Regions from separate parts of the Micromonospora sp. NBC_01412 genome, predicted to be linked through region 2. Evidence: riboswitches for the same ligand, from Rfam matches in the RefSeq annotation. Region 2 holds a riboswitch; each other region holds the start of a gene.
What was found. A riboswitch is a leader RNA that binds a small molecule or an ion and turns the genes downstream of it on or off. The one in region 2 is predicted to bind cobalamin.
Positions count from the first base shown of each region.

Region 1: it holds a riboswitch for cobalamin, as region 2 does, so the genes downstream of both, OG617_RS34615 (CbtB-domain containing protein) here and OG617_RS17070 (ribonucleoside-diphosphate reductase subunit alpha) in region 2, are expected to answer to the same signal.
Region 3: it holds a riboswitch for cobalamin, as region 2 does, so the genes downstream of both, bluB (5,6-dimethylbenzimidazole synthase) here and OG617_RS17070 (ribonucleoside-diphosphate reductase subunit alpha) in region 2, are expected to answer to the same signal.
Region 4: it holds a riboswitch for cobalamin, as region 2 does, so the genes downstream of both, OG617_RS34590 (VWA domain-containing protein) here and OG617_RS17070 (ribonucleoside-diphosphate reductase subunit alpha) in region 2, are expected to answer to the same signal.

Region 1 covers NZ_CP109528.1:8,072,757-8,077,903, reverse strand. The annotation lists gene OG617_RS34625 (cobalt-precorrin-6A reductase) at 160-900, shown strand; gene OG617_RS34620 (CbtA family protein) at 1,080-1,865, opposite strand; gene OG617_RS34615 (CbtB-domain containing protein) at 1,962-2,171, opposite strand; cobalamin riboswitch at 2,198-2,324, opposite strand; gene cobA (uroporphyrinogen-III C-methyltransferase) at 2,318-3,376, opposite strand; gene cobC (Rv2231c family pyridoxal phosphate-dependent protein CobC) at 3,367-4,461, opposite strand; partial or broken gene OG617_RS34600 (cobyrinate a,c-diamide synthase) at 4,453-5,147, opposite strand, start outside.
Region 2 covers NZ_CP109528.1:3,694,752-3,699,898, reverse strand. The annotation lists gene OG617_RS17075 (ribonucleotide-diphosphate reductase subunit beta) at 1-908, opposite strand, end outside; gene OG617_RS17070 (ribonucleoside-diphosphate reductase subunit alpha) at 947-3,346, opposite strand; cobalamin riboswitch at 3,517-3,732, opposite strand; gene OG617_RS17065 (hypothetical protein) at 4,039-5,147, shown strand, end outside.
Region 3 covers NZ_CP109528.1:3,289,571-3,294,717, reverse strand. The annotation lists gene OG617_RS15130 (Rieske 2Fe-2S domain-containing protein) at 1-499, opposite strand, end outside; gene OG617_RS15125 (hypothetical protein) at 681-1,025, opposite strand; gene bluB (5,6-dimethylbenzimidazole synthase) at 1,094-1,738, opposite strand; cobalamin riboswitch at 1,775-1,974, opposite strand; gene OG617_RS15115 (crotonase/enoyl-CoA hydratase family protein) at 2,100-2,867, shown strand; gene OG617_RS15110 (dihydrolipoyl dehydrogenase family protein) at 2,914-4,368, opposite strand; gene OG617_RS15105 (serine hydrolase domain-containing protein) at 4,460-5,147, shown strand, end outside.
Region 4 covers NZ_CP109528.1:8,066,254-8,071,400, forward strand. The annotation lists gene OG617_RS34575 (precorrin-2 C(20)-methyltransferase) at 1-1,001, shown strand, start outside; gene cobM (precorrin-4 C(11)-methyltransferase) at 1,002-1,757, opposite strand; gene cbiE (precorrin-6y C5,15-methyltransferase (decarboxylating) subunit CbiE) at 1,754-2,950, opposite strand; cobalamin riboswitch at 3,051-3,198, shown strand; gene OG617_RS34590 (VWA domain-containing protein) at 3,244-5,147, shown strand, end outside.

The sequences.
Region 1 (5,147 bases), 3.7 Mb from region 2:
GCGGCACTCCGCCGGAAGGAGAGTTCGAGCCAGTCGGTCCGACGGGCAGACAAGAAGCGATACTGGAGCGGTGGACGCACAGGCACGCCGTACCGCCCGGCTCATGGTGGCTCTGGCCGAGCGGGGCGTTCCCGCCGTCCCCGTGATCGGACCGCACGCGTGAAAGTTCTCGTGCTCGGCGGGACGGGGGAGGCCCGCGCGCTGGCGGCCGCGCTCGTCGAGGACGGTGCCGAAGTGGTGACCTCGCTCGCGGGACGTGTCGCGCGTCCGCGGCTGCCGGTCGGACAGGTGCGTGTCGGTGGCTTCGGTGGGATCGAGGGGCTGACGACGTACCTGGCGGGGGCCGGGGTGGATGCCGTCGTCGACGCGACACACCCGTTCGCGGAACGGATCAGCGCCAACGCGGCTGCGGCGTGCCCGGCGGTCGGCGTTCCGCTGCTCCGCCTGGAACGGCCCGGCTGGGCTGGACGGCCTGAGGCGTCCGGCTGGCACTGGGTCGGCGACCACGATGAGGCCGCCCGCGTGGCGGCAGGGCTGGGGGAACGGCCGTTCCTCACCGTCGGCCGGCAGTCGCTCGGACGTTTCGTCGAGCCGCTGCGCCGCCACGCGTGCCTCGTGCGCGTGGTGGACGAGCCGGACATCCGTCTTCCGGCCTCCTGGATGCTGCTGCGCAGCCGTGGACCGTACACGATCGAACACGAGCGGCAGGTGATGGCAGACGCGGACGTCCTGGTGACGAAGGACTCCGGCGGTGACCACACCGTCGCGAAGCTCGAGGTCGCCGCCGAGCGGGCGATGCCGGTGGTCGTCGTCCGCCGAGCCGGCCCGCCGGGCGGTGTGCGGGTCGTCCGCGACGGCGACGCCGCGCTGGCCTGGGTGCAGGCGCTGCCGGCGCGCTGACCGCAGCCGCGCCGCGGGTGGTGCACGGCGGGTCCGTCACGGGCGGGCCGCCCCGTCCCCCGTCTCGGGCCCGGTGCCCGCCCCGGCCGGCGTCGTCCTCGTAGCAGCCAGGGCGACACCGGCCGGGCCCGCGAACGCGGCCTCTCAACCCCGTGGCCGACCCGAGCGCGCGGGGCGGCTCACAGCGTGGCGGCCAGCTCCTGGCGGCGCAGCCGCTCGGCGGCCCGGTCCGCGTCACGTCCGACCAGGCCGGTCAGCACGAAGCCGAGGACGGCCCACGTCGCGGCCAGGGTCATGACCGACGAGCGGCGGAAGTACCAGAGCGTGTCGGCCGGGAAGTCGCCAACTTCGTTGACCGTCGGCAGGACGGCGCCGGCGACCACGACCACCACGAGGTATGCGGCGGCACCGACCAGCACCGCGGCGTACGCGCCCAACTGGGGCAGGACCCGCCGGGCCAGGAGCACGGCGCCGATCGCCGCGACGAGGCTCAGCGCCCAGAAGCCGAAGTACAGGGCGGTCCGCTCGCCGATCGTGTCGCCCGAGCCCACCGCCGGCGGCGTGGCGGGATACTTGAAGAACGGCACCAGCGCCGTGGCGACGAAGCCGACGCCGACCACCACCGCGGTGGAGGCTCGTGCTGAGAGCGTGCCCAGGCGCCCGACGGCGAACGCGGCAGCGAGCGCCGTGGCGCCGCCGAGGACGGCGCCCAGCAGGATGGTGCCGGTTGCCAGGCCCCAGGTCGACTGCGTGTCGCGGGAGACCACGGCCTCCTCACCGTGGCTGTGGGATTGCTCGGCGGTCGCGTCGTCGTGCGGGTGTCCACTTTCGGCCGAGCCCGCCTCCTCCAGAGCGATGGCGGTGTTGACCTGGGGTTCAGCGACGACGTAGGCGACGAGGAAGGCCGCGAAGCCGGCGATCAGGCCGGCCAGTAGGCCGTGCACGAGGAAGGTACGAGGGGCCATCGAGGGTCCGTTCGAGAGCCGGCCACGGGCAGCACGAGCCGCCGGCAGGGCCGGGAGCGAGAGGAAGAAGAATCGGGCCGACCGGACGCGCGAGCGTCAGTGGCAGGGGTAGCCCAAGACGTGCCGTGCGTCGTGCACCAACTCGTGGACGACGGTGCCCTCGAAGACGGAGAATGCTCCCTGCTCGGCGCCCACGAAGTACAGGACGACGGCGGTGAGCAGCGCGAAGAACAGCGCCCAGGGGGCGAGCTCGCGCACGGGAATGGTGGGAACAGCGGCCGGAACGGCCGTGGTTGCCTGAGACATGACACTCCTTGGGAATTCTGCGTCCCATCGATGAATGTTCGCCTGGCTGGAGGGTCTGGCTTCGCCGCAAGCGGCGTCACAGTAGCGCGACTGCGCCGGGATCGCACCGGCTTCCTTCAGCAAGGTGGGACGACCATATCAGGTATTCAAGCGGGAAACGGTGCGGCGGCTGTCACGATCGCCTGCGCAGGACGCGGCTCTGTGGCCCGGTGAAGGCGCTGAAGGTGCTGCTCCCCTAGCGCGGCCACGTGACCGATGACCGCGACGGCCGGGGCACCGATGCCGGCCGCGGCGATGTCGTCGACGACGTGGGCGAGGGTGCTGCGGACGAACTGCTGGCTGGCCAGACTGGCGTCCGCCACGACCGCGCACGGCGTGCCCTTGTCCATACCGGCCGCGATGAGCGCTTCGACGATGGCAGGAAGGGTACGCACGCCCATGAGCACCACGATCGTGGTGCCGCAGCGTGCGAGGGCCGGGTAGTCGATCGACGAATCGGGGTGGCCCGGCGGGACGTGGCCGGAGACGACGGTGAAGCCCTGAACGAGTCCGCGGTGGGTGACCGGAATGCCGGCGAGCTCGGGGCCCGCGACGCTGGACGTCACGCCGGGCACGACGGTGGTGGCGACCCCGGCGTCGGCGCAGGCGGCAACCTCCTCGAAGCCGCGGCCGAACACATAGGAGTCGCCGCCCTTGAGCCGCACGACGTGACGCCCCGCACGTGCGTGACTCACGAGGAGCCGGTTGATCTCCTCCTGGCTCGTGCTTCGCCCGTAGGGGATCTTCGCGACGTCGACGACCTCGGCCTCCGGGCGGGCCCACGCCAGCGCCTCCCACGGCGCGAGCCGGTCGGCGACGATCACGTCGGCCTGCTCGATGGCTGCGCGTCCGGCGACGGTGACGAGACCGGGGTCCCCGGGGCCGGCACCGACCAGCGTGACGTGACCGGCCCGGTCCGTCCGGGCGGGTGCGTCAGTCGTCGGGGGCGCGACGGCCCGCAGCACGACATCGAAAACGGTCTCGTCCACCGGTGCCGTGACCCAGGTCAGGCGCCGACGGAGGGCGAGGTCCTCCAGCCCGGCGCACACGGTCGGCGCTGCGACAGTGACAGCTGCACCCTCACGCAGCAGCGCGGCGACCGTGGCAATGGCGCGCGGGCTCCCGTCGAGGACGAGCACGCTGCGACCGGTGACGTTCAGCTCCATGCGACGGTGAGTCCCAACGTGGTGAGCAGATGGCGGGTGGCGGCCGGCTCGCGGACGGCGATGCGCGCCCACGAGCCGTCGAGGCCGGGAAAGGTGTCGGTCCGGCGCACGGCCACGCCCGCATCCCGGAGGCGCGCGTGCGCCCCGGAACCCAGACGGGCGAGGACGAACGGGGCGCTGGACTCCGCGACCATGAGGCCGAGCTCGCTCAGCCCGTCCACGAGCGTCCGCCGCTGCTGCACGCACAGCGCGGCCCGGCGCCCCGCCTCGGCCTCGGCCTGCGGCCCGGTGGTCGCGACGACGGCATGCAGCGCCGGGGTGCCGACCGACCAGGGCGGTTGCTGGGTGCGGAGGTCGGCGACCACGGCGGCGTCGCCCACGACGTACCCGGCGCGGATGCCGGGAATCGACCACAGCTCGGTCAGGCTTCGCACCACGACCAGCCCGGGTAGCCGGTGCGAGGTGAGCGTCTGCGGCTCGCCCGGCACGAAGTCCATGAACGTCTCGTCCACGACGACGACGCGCCCGGGGCGGCACAGGGTGCGCAGGGTCGCGGCGGCGTGCAGGCGCCCGGTCGGGTCGGCGGGGTTGCCCACCACGACGAGGTCGGCGTCGTCGGGGACGGCGCCGGGGTCGAGGGCGAAGCCGTCCTCGGTCCGGCACAGGACATGGGTGATGGTGTGGCCAGCGGCGCGTAGCGCGACGTCGGGCTCGGTGAACTGAGGGTGCACGACGACCGGGCGCCGCCAAGGACGTGCTCGGGCGAGCAGGAAGAACGCCTCGGCGGCGCCGGCCGTGACGAGGACCTCCGACTCGTCACGACCGTGGCGACGGGCCACAGCGACGTGAGCGGCGGCGGCTTCGGGGTAGGTGTCGGAGGCCGCGATCCCGTCGCGCAGCGCCCGCTCGAGCCACTCCGGGCGGGGCAGCCGGCTGACGTCGGCCGCCAGGTCCAGCAGGCCGCCGGACAGCTCCACGTCGCCGTGGTGGCGCAACGGGGCCGCGGGCGGTTCGGGGACCGGTGGCGCGGCGACGGCATGCGTCCGTGGCGCACCAGGTGCCGCGATTGCGTCCGCCCGGTGCACAGCGTCCGCGAACGACTGGGCCAGGCGCGGGTGCCCGGCCCAGTGCACGTGCAGGTAGGACGCGCTGAGCGTCAGGCCCGCGAACCCGACGTCGCCGCCCTCCAGCGTCCACGCGGGACGCTCGCCGTGCACGGGAGTGACCGTGGTGCGGTGGAATTCGTGCGCCGTGGCACCGGTCCCGCGTGCGCCGAGGAGCTGGTCCGAGCCGAGTTCGGCCCGGCGGTACGCGAGGGTGAGCCGGGGCGTCATGACCGCGTCGGCGTCGAGTGCCCCGACCATGGGGTGCCCGTCGACGGAGCGGCACAGGTACAGCAGTCCGGCGCATTCGGCCACCGTCGGGACGCCGTCGAGGACGGCCTGACGCAGCTCGTCGCGCAGGGCCGTGTTGGTGCTCAGCGCGGCCGCGTGCACCTCGGGGAAACCTCCGCCCAGATACAGACCGCGCGTCCCGGCGGGAAGCCGCTCGTCCCGGGCCGGGTCGAACGGCACGACGGTGCAGCCCGCCGCCCGCAGCAGTTCGGTCGTCTCGGCGTACCGGAAGGTGAACGCCCGCCCGGCCGCGACCGCGATGATCGGGGACCCGGTGCCGGAGTGTCGGACGTGCGCGGCCGGGTCCCACGGCTCGGAGTCGAGGTCGGGCGCGGTCTGCGCCACCTTCAACACAGCGTCGAGGTCGATGTGGCGGG
Region 2 (5,147 bases):
ACGTCCTGCAACTCCATGAACGCGAACGGGTTGGTCGACCCGTAGTGAACGGGGATGCCGAGCTGCGCGAGCCGACGATCGGCGACGTGCTGGAGATACTGACGCATGTCGGCCAGGGACATCCCGGACACGCCCTGGCCGAGCAGGTCCTCGGCGAACTGGACCTCGCACTCGACGGCCTCGGTGAGCATCAGGCGTACCTGGTCTGCGAGGTCGTCGTCGAACAGGTCCGGTTCCTCGCGGCGGATCGTGTCGACCACGTCGAAGGCGAAGGCCATGTGCATGGACTCGTCGCGGAACACCCAGTTGGTGCCGGAAGCCAGGCCGTGCAGCAGTCCCCGGGAACGCAGGAAGTAGACGTAGGCGAAGGCGCCGTAGAAGAAAAGCCCCTCGATGCAGGCGGCGAAACAGATCAGGTTGAGCAGGAACACCCGCCGGTCCTGCTTCGACCGCAGCTCGCGCAGGCCCTGGAGGGAGTCGATCCAGCGGAAGCAGAAGTCGGCCTTACGCCGGATCGAGGGAATGTTCTCGATGGCGTCGAACGCGGCGAACCGCTCGTCCTCGTCGGGCACGTACGTGTCGAGCAGGTTCAGGTAGAACTGGACGTGCACGGCCTCCTCGAACAGTTGCCGCGACAGGTAGAGCCGACCCTCCGGCGAGTTCACGTGCTGGTAGAGGTTCAGCACCAGGTTGTTGGCGACGATGGTGTCGCCGGTGGCGAAGAACGCGACGAGGCGGCTCACCAGGTGCCGCTCCGCCGGGGAGAGCCGGTCGAGGTCGGCGAGGTCGGCGTGCAGGTCGACCTCCTCCACGGTCCAGGTGTTGCGGATGGCGTCGCGGAACCGGTCGAAGAAGTGCGGGTAGCGCATCGGGCGGAGGGTGAGGTCCATCCCCGGGTCGAGCAGCATGTGTGTGGTCCTCGGATCGGTGGCGTCGGTCGGGGCGGTCACTGGCAGGATTCGCACGACTCGGGGTTCTCCAGGGAGCAGGCCACCGCCTCGTCGACGGTCACCGCCAGCGCGACGGCACCGACGGGACCAACGGGGTTCACCGGTCCGGCGGGGGCGACGGTGGCCTGCTGGATCCGGGTGGCGGGGCGGGACCGCAGGTAGTAGGTGCTCTTCAGCCCGGCTTTCCAGGCGTACAGGTACATCGAGGAGAGCTTGCCGATCGTCGGAGCGGCGAGGAACAGGTTCAGCGACTGCGACTGGTCGATGAACGGGGCGCGGGCGGCGGCCAGGTCGATCAGCGCCCGCTGCGGCAACTCCCAGGCCGTGCGGAACAACCTCCGGACCTCCACCGGCAGTTCCGTGATGCCCTGCACCGATCCGTCAGCGCGCTTGATCGCCGACCGGACCTGGTCGGTCCACAGGCCGCGGGCCTTCAGTTCGCGTACGAGAGCGGTGTTGACCTGAAGGAACTCCCCGGACAGGGTCTCGCGCTTGAACAGGTTCGACACCTGCGGCTCGATGCACTCGTAGCACCCGGCGATGGAGGCGATGGTGGCGGTCGGGGCGATCGCCACCAGCAGCGAGTTGCGCAGGCCGTGCGCGGCGACGCGCCCCCGCAGCGCCCTCCAGCGCTGCGCCTGGCTGCCCGTGACGCCCCACAGGTCCGGCTGGAGCTGGCCCCGTGCCGCCCGGGTCTCGGCGAACGCCGGGTGGGCGCCGAAGCGTTCCGCCAGGTCGGCGGAGGTCTCCAGGGCGGTCAGGTACAGCTCCTCGGAGATCCGGGTGGACAGTTCCCGGGCTTCCCGGGAGTCGAACGCCAGCCGCAGGGCGAAGAACACGTCCTGCAGGCCCATCAGCCCGAGGCCGATCGGCCGCCAGCGGGGGTTGCTCGCCGCTGCCTGCGGGGTCGGGTAGTAGTTGATGTCGATGACCCGGTCGAGGAACGTCACGGCGGTACGGACGGTGGCGCGCAGCCGTTCCCAGTCGAGGCCGCCGTCGGTGAGGTGGGCGGCGAGGTTGACCGAGCCGAGGTTGCACACGGCGGTCTCGGCGTCGCTGGACACCTCGATGATCTCGGTACACAGGTTGGACAGGTGCACCACGTTGCCCGGCTCGGCGGTCTGGTTGCACAGCCGGTTCGCGGCGTCCTTGAACGTCATCCACCCGTTGCCGGTCTGCGCGAGGGTCCGCATCATCCGCCCGTACAGCTCCCGGGCCGGCACCTGCCGCACGTACCGGCCCTGCGCCTCGGCCGCCCGGTAAGCCGCGTCGAACTCCTCCCCCCACAGGTCCGGCAGTTCCGGCACCACGTCCGGGTCGAACAGCGACCACATCCCGTCTGCCTCCACCCGGCGCATGAACTCGTCCGGGACCCAGTTGGCCAGGTTCAGGTTGTGGGTGCGTCGGGCGTCCTCACCGGTGTTGTCCCGCAGTTGCAGGAACTCCTCGATGTCCGGATGCCACGGCTCCAGGTAGACGCAGGCCGCGCCCTTGCGCCGGCCACCCTGGTTGACCGCCGCCACCGACGCGTCCAGCGTCCGCAGCCACGGCACGATCCCGTTGGACTGCCCGTTGGTGCCCCGGATCAGCGCGCCCCGCGACCGGACCCGGGAGAACGCGATGCCGATGCCGCCGGCGAACTTCGACAGGTTCGCCACCTGCGCGTACCGCTGGTAGATCGAGTCCAGTTCGTCGCGCGGGGAGTCGACCAGGTAGCAGGAGGACATCTGGGTGTGCCGGGTGGCGGAGTTGAACAACGTCGGCGAACTCGGCAGGTACGCCAGGCTCGACATCAACCGGTAGAACTCGATCGCCTCGTCCGGGGCTTGGGACAGGCCGCAGGCCACCCGCAGCAACCAGTACTGCGGGGTCTCCACCACCAGCCGGCTCGTCGGGTGGCGCAGCAGGTACCGGTCGTGGACCGTGCGCAGCCCGAAGTACTCGAACCGCAGGTCACCGTGGGGGTCGACGGCGTCATCGAGCTGCGTGGCGTTGGCGGCGACGAAAGCGGCGGTACCGTCGCCGATGAGGCCCTCGACGTGTCCCCGTCGGATCGCCTCGCTGAACGAGCCGATGCCCTGCCTGCGGACCTCCTTGTCGATGTAGCCGGCCAGCAGGCGGGCGGCCAGCCGCGAGTACTGCGGCTCCTCACCGATCATCTCGGCCGCGGTCTGGATGGACAGCCGGTCCAGCTCGGCGGTCGTCGCGCCGTCGTACAGGCCGCTGATCGTCCGCGTCGCCACCCGCAACGGGTCGACGTCGGCGAGGCCGGCGGTCCACCGCTCGACCGCTCGGACGATCCTGTTGACATCGACCGGCTCGGTGCCGCCGTCGCGCTTACGGACACGCATCTGCGTCCGCCGCCGGCCCGGTGGGGCTGCCTCGTCGGCCACCATGCCGTCGGCCGGGACAACCTCGGTGACTGCCACCACTCACTCCTCGCGGGCTCGAGACCTGATGGCCTTCGGACGCGTGGAGGCAGACACCGGCGGACGTCACGCCGGCAGGGCGCGGGTCAGGTGGCGTCGGCCGTCCCACGCGGCCTCGGACCGCCACCCACCCCGGTATGGGTGCGCGGCGCGCTGGCAGGTCTTCGGACTCGCGGGCGTGACCGGGCTCGCCGGTCTCCTACTGGCCGTCGCTTCCCAGGCCGCTGGCGGCCCAGTGCTGATGACGGCGGTCGTTCCCACTCACCGCTGCGGGGCAGTCCCGGTTTTCCACCGGGTTCCCTGTTGCCTCGACCGCCCGGATGAGCGGCCGAACCAGCTGCGCCCAACACCATATATAGGGACTGCGGCGTTGTCACACCCCACATGTCGAGTTCGGGCGCGTCGGAGGCCGCGGCGGTGAAGCCTCGTCGATTCCTTCAGGGCCGGGACCGATCCGATTGGTGGAGCGGGTCTGGATCCACGGACGGCGGACCCGGCCGGTAGGACCGGAACGGAAGTCGACCGGTCGGGTTTCGGACCGTCATCCGTACACAAGGGATGGTGACCTCCTACGGTGACATCCGGCACGCCAAGGGGATGGACGTTGCCGGGAATCACCCCGGTGGCGCGATTCAGGCGTTTTACAGGGGGTTGTCTCGATGCACGTTCGGAGCCGCGCCATCGCGGGTCTGGTCGCCGGGGCTGTTCTGTTGACAGGCCAACCGGCGGCTGCGGGCACTGTACCGGGCAGGACCGCCGACGACGGCGCGAGCACCAGCGCTCGCGCCGCCACGAGAACAGTCGGCGGCGATGCGACGCGTATCGCCGCCCGCACGGCCGCGGCCCAGTCGGTGCCGGGGCACACCGGGCTGGTTCCCAGCACGCCGCGCAATGACGTACCGAGGATCACCGACGGCGAGATCACGGACATCGAGGTGATCGGCAACCGGGTCTTCATCGCCGGCTCCTTCACCGCGATCGCCAACGTCGGCGGGACGCCGGTGGCGCAGCCGTCGCTGGCTTCGTACAACATCGACACGGGCCAGATAGACACCGGCTTCCAGCCGACGTTCGACGGATCCGTCGAGGCCGTCGAGGCCTCGCCGGACGGCTCGTCGCTCTATGTCGCCGGCTCGTTCAACACGGTCGGTGGCCTGACGAAGCGCAAGATCGTACGGCTCGACCCGGTCACCGGTGCGCCGATCGCGGCGTTCACCGCGCAGGGGAACGGGCGCGGGACCGCTCTGGCCGTGAGCAGCACCGCGGTGTACGTGGGCGGCCAGTTCACGAAGGTGAACAGCGTGAACCGCAGCGGGCTGGTCGCGCTCAACCCGACGACGGGGGCGGTCGACAGCGGGTTCAACCTGCCCCTGTCCGGCGGCATCGGCGTCGGCGGCATGCTCACCGTGCAGCAGCTCAAGCTGACGCACGACGGCAGCAGGCTGCTGGTCGTGCACACCGGTCGTCAGATCGCCGGCCAGGACCGCTACGGCGTCGGTCTCGTCGACACCGCCACCAAGGCCCTCCTGCCGTGGCGCACCCGCCTGTGGGAGGACAACCTCTCCTTTGTCGGCGGCATCCAGCGGGTCTTCGCCGGTGACGTCGCGCCGGACGACTCCTACTTCGTCGTCACCAGCGGTTCGGGAGGCGACCGCCCGCCGATCAACGACACGGCGATCGCGTTCCCGGTGGCCGGCAACGACCACGTCGAGCCGATCTGGGTGTCGCGTCACTTCGACAGCATCTACTCGGTCGCCATCACCGAGAC
Region 3 (5,147 bases), 410 kb from region 2:
TGACCTGGGCCCCCTGCTTGTACGCCAGGTGCCCCCCGATGTACGCCCCCGCGCTCGCCGCGGTCAGCCCGAGGTACGCCAGCGCCCGCCCGGTCCCGTGCCGCCCACGCAGCCGGGCGGCCAGCGAGCCCGCGTACAGGGCCAGGCCGACGGTGGTGGAGGCGGCGTGCACCAGGCCGATCCGGCGCTGGTCCCGGGCGAGGGCCGCCCAGTCGTTCAGCCCGGCGACCGCCGCCGGGAGGGCGCCGACGGTGCCCAGCCCGACCAGTGTGGTGGCCGCCCGACGCTGGCCGGGCATGAGGTCGAGCACGGCGGCGCTGATCCAGGCGCCCACCGGCACCTGCACGAGCGCCGGGTGCAGCGGATGCCCGAGGAAGACGCCGTGCAGCAGGTCGCGCACCCGCTGCGGGCGGATGGTGGCCTGGACGGCGCGCTGCAGCCGGTCCCCGACCCCGTCCAGCGCCGAATTCTGTTCGATTCTCGTCAAGAGTGCCCGCATCCCGTCCGACTTCCCGGCAGGAGCGGGCGCAAACCGGTCGACGGTGACGAGCCCGTCGCCGTACGTGTCGACCGGCAGTCCGGGGACGCGGCCGGCACCGCCGTATCCGCACGTCACCAGTCCGGGGTGCCGGCGGTGGGGTCCCGCGCCGCCGACCGGCCGGCGGCGCGGGACCCGGCCGCTATTGCCAAGGGCCGCTGCGGCAGGTGAACCTACCGGTGTCGCTGTACTGGGTCACGCTGCCGTCGAAGTAGCTGTAGTTGACCCGCACCGGCAGGCCGATGTTGGAGAAGGGGCAGCCAGCGAAGAGGGTCGGTCCGGCGGTCGTGAAGGTCCCGACGCTGCCGGAGTACCAGGTGACCGTCCAGGTCGTCGTGCCGGTGCTGGTGGCGTCGCAGTAGAACTGCGACGCGCCGGACTCGCAGAAGGGCGCGGGGGCGCTGGCCAGGGCCGGGGTGGCGACGGCGACGGTCAGGCCGAGGGTGGTGAGGACGGAGGCGAGCAGGACCCTGACGGTGGCACGCATGAAGATCCTCCCGAACGTAGCGGGTTGAGAACTGAGAGTGATGGTCACGCTATCTCAGTAATCGAGGTTCATGAATCAACCGTTCGCCGGTCGGTTGCCGCCCAACGGTCGTGGTGCACCGCCTCGGCGAGGGGGCGCTTCCGCCGCCAGCCGTGTCGTTCCAGGTCCGGCACGGTCGCCAGGTGGGTGACCGGTCCGAGGCAGAGCCACGCCACCGGCCGGATGCCGTCCGGGATGCCGAGCAGCCCGGCCAGGAACGGCTCCCGGTAGAAGGAGACCCAGCCGACGCCGAGCCCCTCGGCGGTGGCGGCGAGCCACAGGTTCTGGATGGCCAGGCAGACCGAGTAGAGCCCGGCGTCGGCGATGGCGTGCCGCCCGAGGACGGCCGGGCCACCCCGCGCCGGGTCGTAGGTGACCACGATCGACAGGGTCGACTCCAGCACTCCGTCGATCTTGATCCGGGCGAACCGCTCGGCCGCCTCGCCGTCGAGGGTGGCGGCGAACGTGTCCCGTTCGACCTGGACGTGCTCGTGGAACCGGCTGCGGGTCCCGGCGTCCCGGACCAGGACGAAGTCCCACGGCTGCGAGTAGCCGACGCTGGGCGCGGCGTGCGCCGCGTCGAGGATCCGGTGCAGGGTGTCCGCCGGCACCGGCTCCCCGGTGAACTCGGCCCGGACGTCCCGGCGGCGGTGGATGGTGTCGTAGATGTCCACAGGCAGGCTCCCGCTGCGCTCGGCCCACCGTTGGGAGGTGGGCACCCGACGCGAGGCCGGTCTTCGGACTCCCGGATCGACGCCCAACCGTCCGCCTTCCCAGCCGTGCGGCCAGTGGCTGCGCGTGACGCGCGTGGACGGCGGCTCCCCGGTCACCGCGGCGGGCCCGTGCCGGATTCCCACCGGCTTCCCGATTCTCCCCGCAGGCGCGGGGCACCTCACATGATCGTGCCGTCGCCGATGCTAACGCCCCGCCCGTGTGCCGTCGGGACGGACGGGCCGCTACGGTCGATGTCGGGGCGGACGCCACCAGCCGAAGGGTGCGGCCGAGGGCCGAGCCGCCCGACCGGGAGGGACGCCGATGGGGGTACGGGTCGAACGCGCCGGGGCCGTGACCACGGTGATCCTGGACCGGCCGGCGGCCCGCAACGCCGTGGACGGGCCGACCGCCCGGGCCCTGGCCGACGCGTTCCGCGCCTTCGAGGCCGACCCGGAGGCGGCGGTGGCCGTGCTCTGGGGGGCGGGCGGGACGTTCTGCGCCGGGGCGGACCTGAAGGCGATCGGCACCCCCAGCGGCAACCGGGTCGAGCCCGACGGCGACGGCCCGATGGGCCCGACGCGGATGCGGCTGTCCAAGCCGGTGATCGCGGCGATCTCCGGGTACGCCGTGGCCGGCGGGCTGGAGCTGGCCCTCTGGTGCGACCTGCGGGTGGCCGAGTCCGACGTGGTGCTCGGGGTCTTCTGCCGGCGCTGGGGGGTGCCGCTGGTCGACGGGGGGACCTTCCGGCTGCCCAGGCTGATCGGCGAGAGCCGGGCGATGGACCTGATCCTCACCGGCCGACCGGTGCCGGCCGAGGAGGCGTACGCGATGGGTCTGGTGAACCGGCTGGCCGCGCCGGGTGAGGCCCGGGCGGAGGCCGAGCGGCTGGCCGCCGGGATCGCCCGCCACCCGCAGACCTGCCTGCGCAACGACCGGGCGGCGGTGCTGGCCGGGGCCAACCTGACCGAGCCGGAGGCCCTCGCGGTCGAGCTGGCCCACGGCGCGGAGTCGCTGGCGGCCGACGCGGCGGCGGGCGCGGCCCGCTTCGCCGCGGGCGCCGGCCGGCACGGCGCGCCCGCGTCTCCCTGACCGCCCGTACCGCACCGGCACGACCCGCGCGCGTCGGACGTCGGCACTACCTCAGGTTGCGCAGGGCGTCCTCGATGGCGCGGTGGAACGTCGGGTACGCGTAGATCATGTTCCGGAGCTGGGGCAGCGGGACCGCCGCGTGCATCGCCACCACCAGGCCCGACAGCACCTCCCCGCCGGCCGGGCCGACCGAGGTCGCGCCGACCAGCACGCCCCGGTCGGCGTCGGCGACCAGCTTGATCAGTCCGTCGGCCCGGTGGATCCAGCCCCGGGTGGACGAGCCGAGCTGGCTCACGCCGACCTGCACGTTGATGCCCCGCTCGCGGGCCTGCCGCTCGGTCAGCCCGACCGCGCCCACCTCGGGGTCGGTGAAGGTGACCCGGGGCAGCGCCCGGTAGTCGGCGTGCGGCACGCCGCCGGCGATCCCGGCCCCCGCCGTGCTCGCCGCTCCGCCGCCAGCGCTGGCGGTGCCGCTGGCGTCCGGGCCGGATCGTGCCCGCCGGACGTGGTCGAGCATGTCGGCCACCACGATGGCCGCCTGGTACATGGCGATGTGGGTGAACGCGCCCTCGCCGGTCAGGTCGCCGACCGCCCAGAGGCCCTCGGCGGCGCGCATCCGGTCGTCGACGGCGAGGTACCGCTGGGACGGGTCGACCCCGACACCGTCCAGCCCCAGCTCGCCGAGGTGCGCCCGCCGGCCCGTCACCACCAGCAGCCTCTCGGCGGTGAACTCGACGCCGCCGGCCGCGACCAGCGTGAACGCCTGCCCGTCGTGGTCGACCCGCTCGGCCTTCACCCCGGTGGAGATCCGCACCCCGTCCGCGCGCAGCGCGGCGGCAGCCACCTCGGACGCCTCGGGCTCCTCGACGGCGAGCACCCGGTCCGCCGCCTCCACCACCGTCACCGCCACCCCGAACCGGGCGAAGACCTGGGCCAGCTCCAGCCCGATCGCGCCGCCGCCGAGCACGAGCAGCGACCCGGGCAACTCCTCGACCTCGACGGCCTGGTGGTTCGTCCAGTACGGCGTGTCGGCGAGCCCGGCGATCGGCGGCACGGAGGGCCGGGTGCCGGTGCCGAGCACGATCCCGTGCCGGGCCTGGAAGACCTGGTCGCCGACGCGTACCCGGCCGGGGCCGTCGAGCCGGCCGCTGCCACGCACGAACCGGCCGCCCTTGCCGGTGAACCGTTCCACGGCGACCCGGTCGTCCCAGGTGTCGGTGGCCTCCGCACGGATCCGCTTCGCCACCGGCGCCCAGTCCGGCTGGACCTGGGCCGCGCCAGCGAACTCGTTGACCCGCCGGGCCTCGGCGACCGCGTTCGCCGCCCGGATCATCATCTTGCTCGGGATGCACCCCCAGTACGGGCACTCCCCGCCGACCAGGCTCCGCTCGACGCCGACGACGTCGAGGCCCGCCTCGGCGAGCCGCCCGGCGACCTCCTCGCCGCCGACGCCGAGCCCGACCACGACCACGTCCACCAGTTCCGGTTCCGGTTCCGCCATGCCGCCAGCATTCCGCACGGCGCGACCGGCGACCATCGCACCGCACCGTGTCGCCGTGCCGGCGCCCGCGCGTTTCCCCTACCGTGGCCGGATGCGCCCACACTTCGGCCCAGTCCGGGACTGCTTCCACGACCTGTTCTCCGCCGGCCGGGAGACGGGGGCCGGCCTCGCCGTCTGGTACGACGGCCGGCCGGTCGTCGACCTCGTCGCCGGTGCCAGCCGGCCGGATCGGCAGTGGGCGCCGGACACCCTGGTCAACGTCTACTCGGTCGGCAAGCCGCTGGCCGCGCTGTGCCTGCTGGCGCTCGTCGACCGGGGCCGGCTCGACCTCGACGACCCGGTCGCCGACCACTGGCCGGGGTTCCGTGCCCCGGCCACCGTCCGGCAGGTGCTCAGCCACACCGCCGGGCTGCCGGCGTTCCCGGTGCCCCGGCCGGCCGGGGCGGTCGCCGACTGGGACCTGCTCTGCGCCGACCTGGCCGCCGCCGAGCCGGAGTGGGAGCCGGGGACGGTCTCGGGCGAGCACGCCTGGACGTACGGGCACCTGGTGGGCGAGCTGGTGCGGCGGGTGGACGGGCGGCCGGTGGGCCGGTTCCTGGCCGAGGAGATCGCCGGACCGTGGCGGCTCGACCTGGCCTTCGGCCTGGGCGCGGCGGACCAGCGGCGGTGCGCCGAGCTGTCGTACGCCGATCCGGGCTGGCCGGCCCGGGCGCTGGGCGAGCCGGGGTCGCTGTGGGCGCGGGCGCTGGGCAACCCGGCGGGCGGGCTGGACCTGGCGG
Region 4 (5,147 bases), 3.7 Mb from region 2:
CCCGGCGCCTCGCCGACACCGACGGCGCCGTGATCATGAAGCTCGGCCGCACGTTCGCCAAGGTCCGCTCGGCACTCGAGCAGGCCGGACGCGTCGAGGGGTCCTGGTACGTCGAGCGGGCGTCGATGGACACCGAGCGGGTGCTCCCGGTCGTCGACGTGGACCCCGAGACGGTGCCGTACTTCTCGATCGTCCTGGTCCCCGGCGACACCCGTCCCGGTGTGGCGCGCTACGACCGCTCGGCGAGCGAGGTCGCCGAGCCCATCGCCGGTGCCGAAGTCGTCGTCGTGGGCCTCGGTCCCGGTCCCGACCAGTGGCTCTCCCCCGAGGCGTCGCAGGTGCTCGCCGAGGTCGGCCACGTCATCGGCTACGGACCATATGTCCAGCGCGTCCCGCAGCGCCCGGGCCTGGTGCGTCACGCGTCCGGCAACACGGTTGAGGTGGACCGAGCCCGCGAGGCGCTCGAGCTGGCGCTCGCCGGTGAGCGCGTCGCGGTCGTCTCCGGCGGCGACGCGGGCATCTTCGGCATGGCGTCGGCGGTGTTCGAGGCTGCGGAGGACCCGCGCTACGCGGACGTCGCCGTGCGTGTCGTGCCCGGAATCTCTGCCGTCCAAGCGGTCGCGGCGCGGGCCGGCGCCCCCATCGGCGCTGACTTCGCGGTGATGAGTCTGTCGGACCGGCTCAAGCCCTGGGACGTCGTGGTGAAGCGGCTACGCGCCGTCGCCGAGGCGGACCTCGTGCTCGCCCTCTACAACCCGCGGTCTCGCTCGCGCACCGAGCAGGTCGCGCAGGCCCGAGCAGTGCTGCTGGAGCACAAGTCGCCCGAGACCGTCGTAGTCGTGGGTCGCGACGTCGGCCGCGCCGGGGAGAGCCTCACCGTGACGACGCTGGGCGAACTCGACCCCGAGACCATCGACATGAAGTGCCTGCTGCTCGTCGGCGCCTCGTCAACGCGCGTCACCGCGGCCGGACGTGTCTGGAGCCCGCGCTTCGTCGCCTAGTCAGCCGCGGGAGCGACGTTCGCGGCTGGCGGCGTACAGGAACGACTCGCCGCCGCGGACGTCGGGAGCCAGCGCGGGGCCGACCAGGATGACCGCGGCCTGGCGCAGGCCCGCGGCCTCGACCTGGTCGCCGATGTCGGCCAGCGTGCCGCGCAGGACGAGCTGATCCGGCTGCGTCGCCTTGGACACGACGACGACCGGGCACCCGTCGCCGTAGTGCTCGGCCAGCTCGGCGGCCAACTCGCGGCTGCGAGTGATGGCCAGGTGCAGGGCCAGGGTCGCGCCGGTCGCGGCGAACGCGGCGAGCTTCTCCCCCGGCGGCATGGCCGTGGAACGGGCCTGAGCGCGGGTGAGCACGACCGACTGGGCGAGCTCGGGGACGGTCAGCTCGGCGCCGACGATCGCCGCGGCAGCCGCGTAGGCCGGCACACCGGGCGTGATGTCCCACGGGACCTGCGCCGCGTCGAGCCGGCGTGCCTGCTCATGGACTGCGGAGTACAGCGACGGGTCGCCCGAGCACAGCCGCACGACCTCCAGCCCGTCGGCGTGCGCCTGCACCAGGTGGACGGTGATCTCGTCCAGGTCGAGGTGCTGGGTGTCGACCAGCCGGGCGTCGTCACGGCAGTGGCCGAGCACGTCGGCGTCGAGGTAGGTGCCCGCGTACAGGCACACGTCCGCGGCCTCGAGCAGGCGCACCGCGCGCAGCGTGAGCAGGTCGGCGGCACCGGGTCCGGCCCCGACGAAATGGACGGTCATGACTCTCCCTTGGTGACGGTCCACTGGCTGACGGCCCGCGCGGGCGTCCAGCCGGTGAAGCCGCCGAGCGGCTCGGCGCGCTCGACGTGCAGGCGGACGAGCTCGCCGCCATGGCGACGGTACTGCGCGAGCAGCACGGCCTCGGTCTCGGCCGTGACGCCGTGGACGACGAGCCGGCCACCGGTGCCGAGCGCGTCCCAGCACGCTTCGAGCACGCCGGGGACGGTCGCTCCCCCGCCGACGAACACCGCGTCAGGGCGCTCGAGACCGGCCAGGGCGTCGGGCGCCGAGCCCTCGACGAGCCGCAGGCCGGGGACGCCGAGCGAGGCGGCGTTGCGGCGCACGAGCGCGGCGCGGTCGGCGCGGGACTCGATCGCGATCGTCCGCGCCGTCGGCCAGGCGCGCATCCACTCCACGCCGATCGAGCCGCTGCCGGCGCCGACGTCCCACAGCAGCTGACCGGGAGCGGGCGCGAGCCGGGCCAGGGCGCTGGCACGCAGGTCGCGCTTGGTGATCTGCCCGGCGTGCTCGAACGCGTCGTCGGGAAGCACCCCGCCCGCGGCCCAGCCCGGTCCGGTGCCGCGGATTACGACGGCCAGGACGTTCAGCCGGGGCACGTCCACGACGTTCCACGAAGCCGCGGTCGACTCGGCACGCGACTCACCCGCGGCGCCGAGGTCGCCGAGCACGACCAGCCTGGACTCTCCCCAGCCGAGTCCGGTGAGCAGCGCAGCGACGGCGGCCGGCGTCGTCTCGTCGCTGGAGAGCACGAGCAGCCGCCGCCCGGGTGCGAGCGCGGGGACGACGAGGTGCACGTCGCGGCCGACCAGGCTCACCGTTGTGACGGACTCCGCCGGCCACCCGAGACGTGCCCGGGCGAGCGCCACGGAGGAGACCGCGGGCACGATCGTCACCCGTTCCGGGCCCAGGACGTCCAGCAGTGTCGTGCCGACGCCCGACAGGAGCGGGTCGCCCGACGCCAGCACGACAACGGGCCTGCGTGCGGCGCCCAGCAGGCCCGGCAGATTCTCACGCAGCGGCGACGGCCACGCCACGCGCTCCTGGCCATCGACCGGCGGCACCGCATCGAGGTGCCGGGCCCCGCCGAGCAGCGTCGCAGCCCCGTGCACCAGCGTCCGAGACGGCTCCGGCAAGCCCGCCCAGCCGTCGGCCCCGAGCCCGACAACGGTCACGTGCGCCTCCATGGCAGTGCACCCTAGCCCGCCCCGCCCTGCCCGGCCCGGCCCGGCCCGGCCGCCGGACCGCTGCCGGGGCCGTCAGGACGGCGTCTAGGGTGATGCGAAGGTTCGAGGTGCCCCACGGCCGATATGGCCACGGGGAGAATCTGGGAAGCCGGTGAGAATCCGGCACAGGGCCCGCTGCGGTGACTCAGGCACAGACCTGGGAAGTCCGAAGACCGGCCTCGATCCGAGCCGCGACGCGTCCGCGTCGTGGACGGTCATGGCAGATCGAGCGGGAGCCCTACATGCCAGCGCAGTACCCCTTTTGTGCCGTCGTCGGCTCCGACGACATGACTCTCGCCCTCACCCTGGTCGCGATCGACCCGCTCATCGGCGGCGTCCTGGTCCGCGGGGAGAAGGGCACCGCCAAGACCACCACCGTGCGCGGCCTCGCCGAGGTGCTGCCGCTGGTGCGGACGTATGCGGGCGACCGGTTCTCGGTCGACCCGGACGATTCCCTGGCAGTCTGCCCCGACGGGCCCATCGACGCGTCCACGCCCGTCGTCGAGCGGCCGGTGCGGCTCGTCGAGCTGCCCGTCGGTGCGAGCGACGACCGAGTGACGGGCTCCCTCAAGCTCGACGCGGCGCTGCGCGACGGCGTAGTGGCGTTCGAGCCGGGCCTGCTCGCCCGAGCCCATCGCGGCCTGCTCTACGTCGACGAGGTCAACCTGCTGCACGACCACCTCGTCGATCTGCTGCTCGACGCGGCGGCGACCGGCCGGGTCAGCGTGGAGCGCGACGGCGTCTCGGTCGAGCACGCCTCCCGGTTCGTGCTGATCGGCACGATGAACCCCGAGGAGGGCGAGCTGCGCCCGCAGCTGCTCGACCGGTTCGGTTTGACCGTCGAGGTCGCCGCACCGCGCGACCCCGCCCTGCGGGTGGAGGTCGTGCGTCGCCGGCTGGCGTTCGACGCCGACCCGGAGGGCTTCGCCGCACGCTGGGCCGGCGAACAGGACGCCCTGCGTACGCGGCTGGCCGCGGCGCGGCGGCTCGTGCCGGACGTCGTGCTCGACGACGAGACGCTCACGACCATCGCCGAGGTGTGCGCCGCGTTCGACGTCGACGGCCTACGCGCGGACCTCGTCACCGCCCGCACCGCCGCGGCGCACGCCGCCTGGCAGGGACGCACGCACGTGACCCGCGAGGACGTCCGCGTCGCCGCCCGTCTCGCGTTGCCGCACCGCCGGCGTCGCAACCCGTTCGACGAGCCCGGCCTGGACGAGGACCGGCTCGACGACCTGCTGGGCAACGACGACCTCGACCCTGGACCGGACGGGCCCGACGACGGCCCCGGTGGTCCCGGCGGCGGGCCGCCGGACGACGCCCCGCAGGACGGCCAGTCCCGGGACGCCCACGACTCCCACCCCGGAGGATCGCCCGCGCCGGACAACGCGCCGCAGCCTGCCGTTGCCGGATCGGTCGCGTCCGCCGGCGAGCCGGCACGCGCCCGCCTGCTCGTCGTACGGGGCACCGGCGAGGGCCAGGCCGGCCGCCGGTCCCGGGCCCGCACGCCTCAGGGCCGGGTCGTCGGGCAGCAGCGCGGAGCCCCCGTTGCCAGCCGCCTGCACCTGCCGGGCACCATCACCGCGGCGGCACCGCACCAGCGTTCCCGTGGCGGATTGGCCGAGGGCCGCGGTCTCGTCTTCGCCCCGGGCGACCTGCGTCGCGCAGAAACCGTCGGGCGGGAGTCGAACCTCGTCCTGCTGTGCGTCGACGCGTCCGGCTCGATGGCCGCGCGACGCCGCATGGAGCAGGTCAAGACCGCCGTGCTCGCGCTGCTGCTGGACGCCTACCGACGTCGTGACAAGGTCGCGCTGGTGACGTTCCGCCAGCGCGCCGCCCACGTCGCCCTGCCGCCGACCGGGTCCGTCGATGTCGCCTCCCGGCGCCTGGCCGACCTGCCGGCCGGCGGGCGGACGCCACTCGCCGAGGGCCTGGAACGGTCTGCGGAGGTGCTGCGCCGCGAGGCGCTGCGCGACCCGTCCCGCCGGCCGCTGCTGGTCGTGGTGACCGACGGCCGTGCGACCTTCGGGCCGGACGCGCTCGGTCGTGCCCACCGCGCCGCGGCGCACCTGGCCGCTTCCGGCGTGCAGAGCGTCGTGGTCGACTGCGAGACCGGACGGTTCCGGCTCGGCCTTGCCGCGCAGCT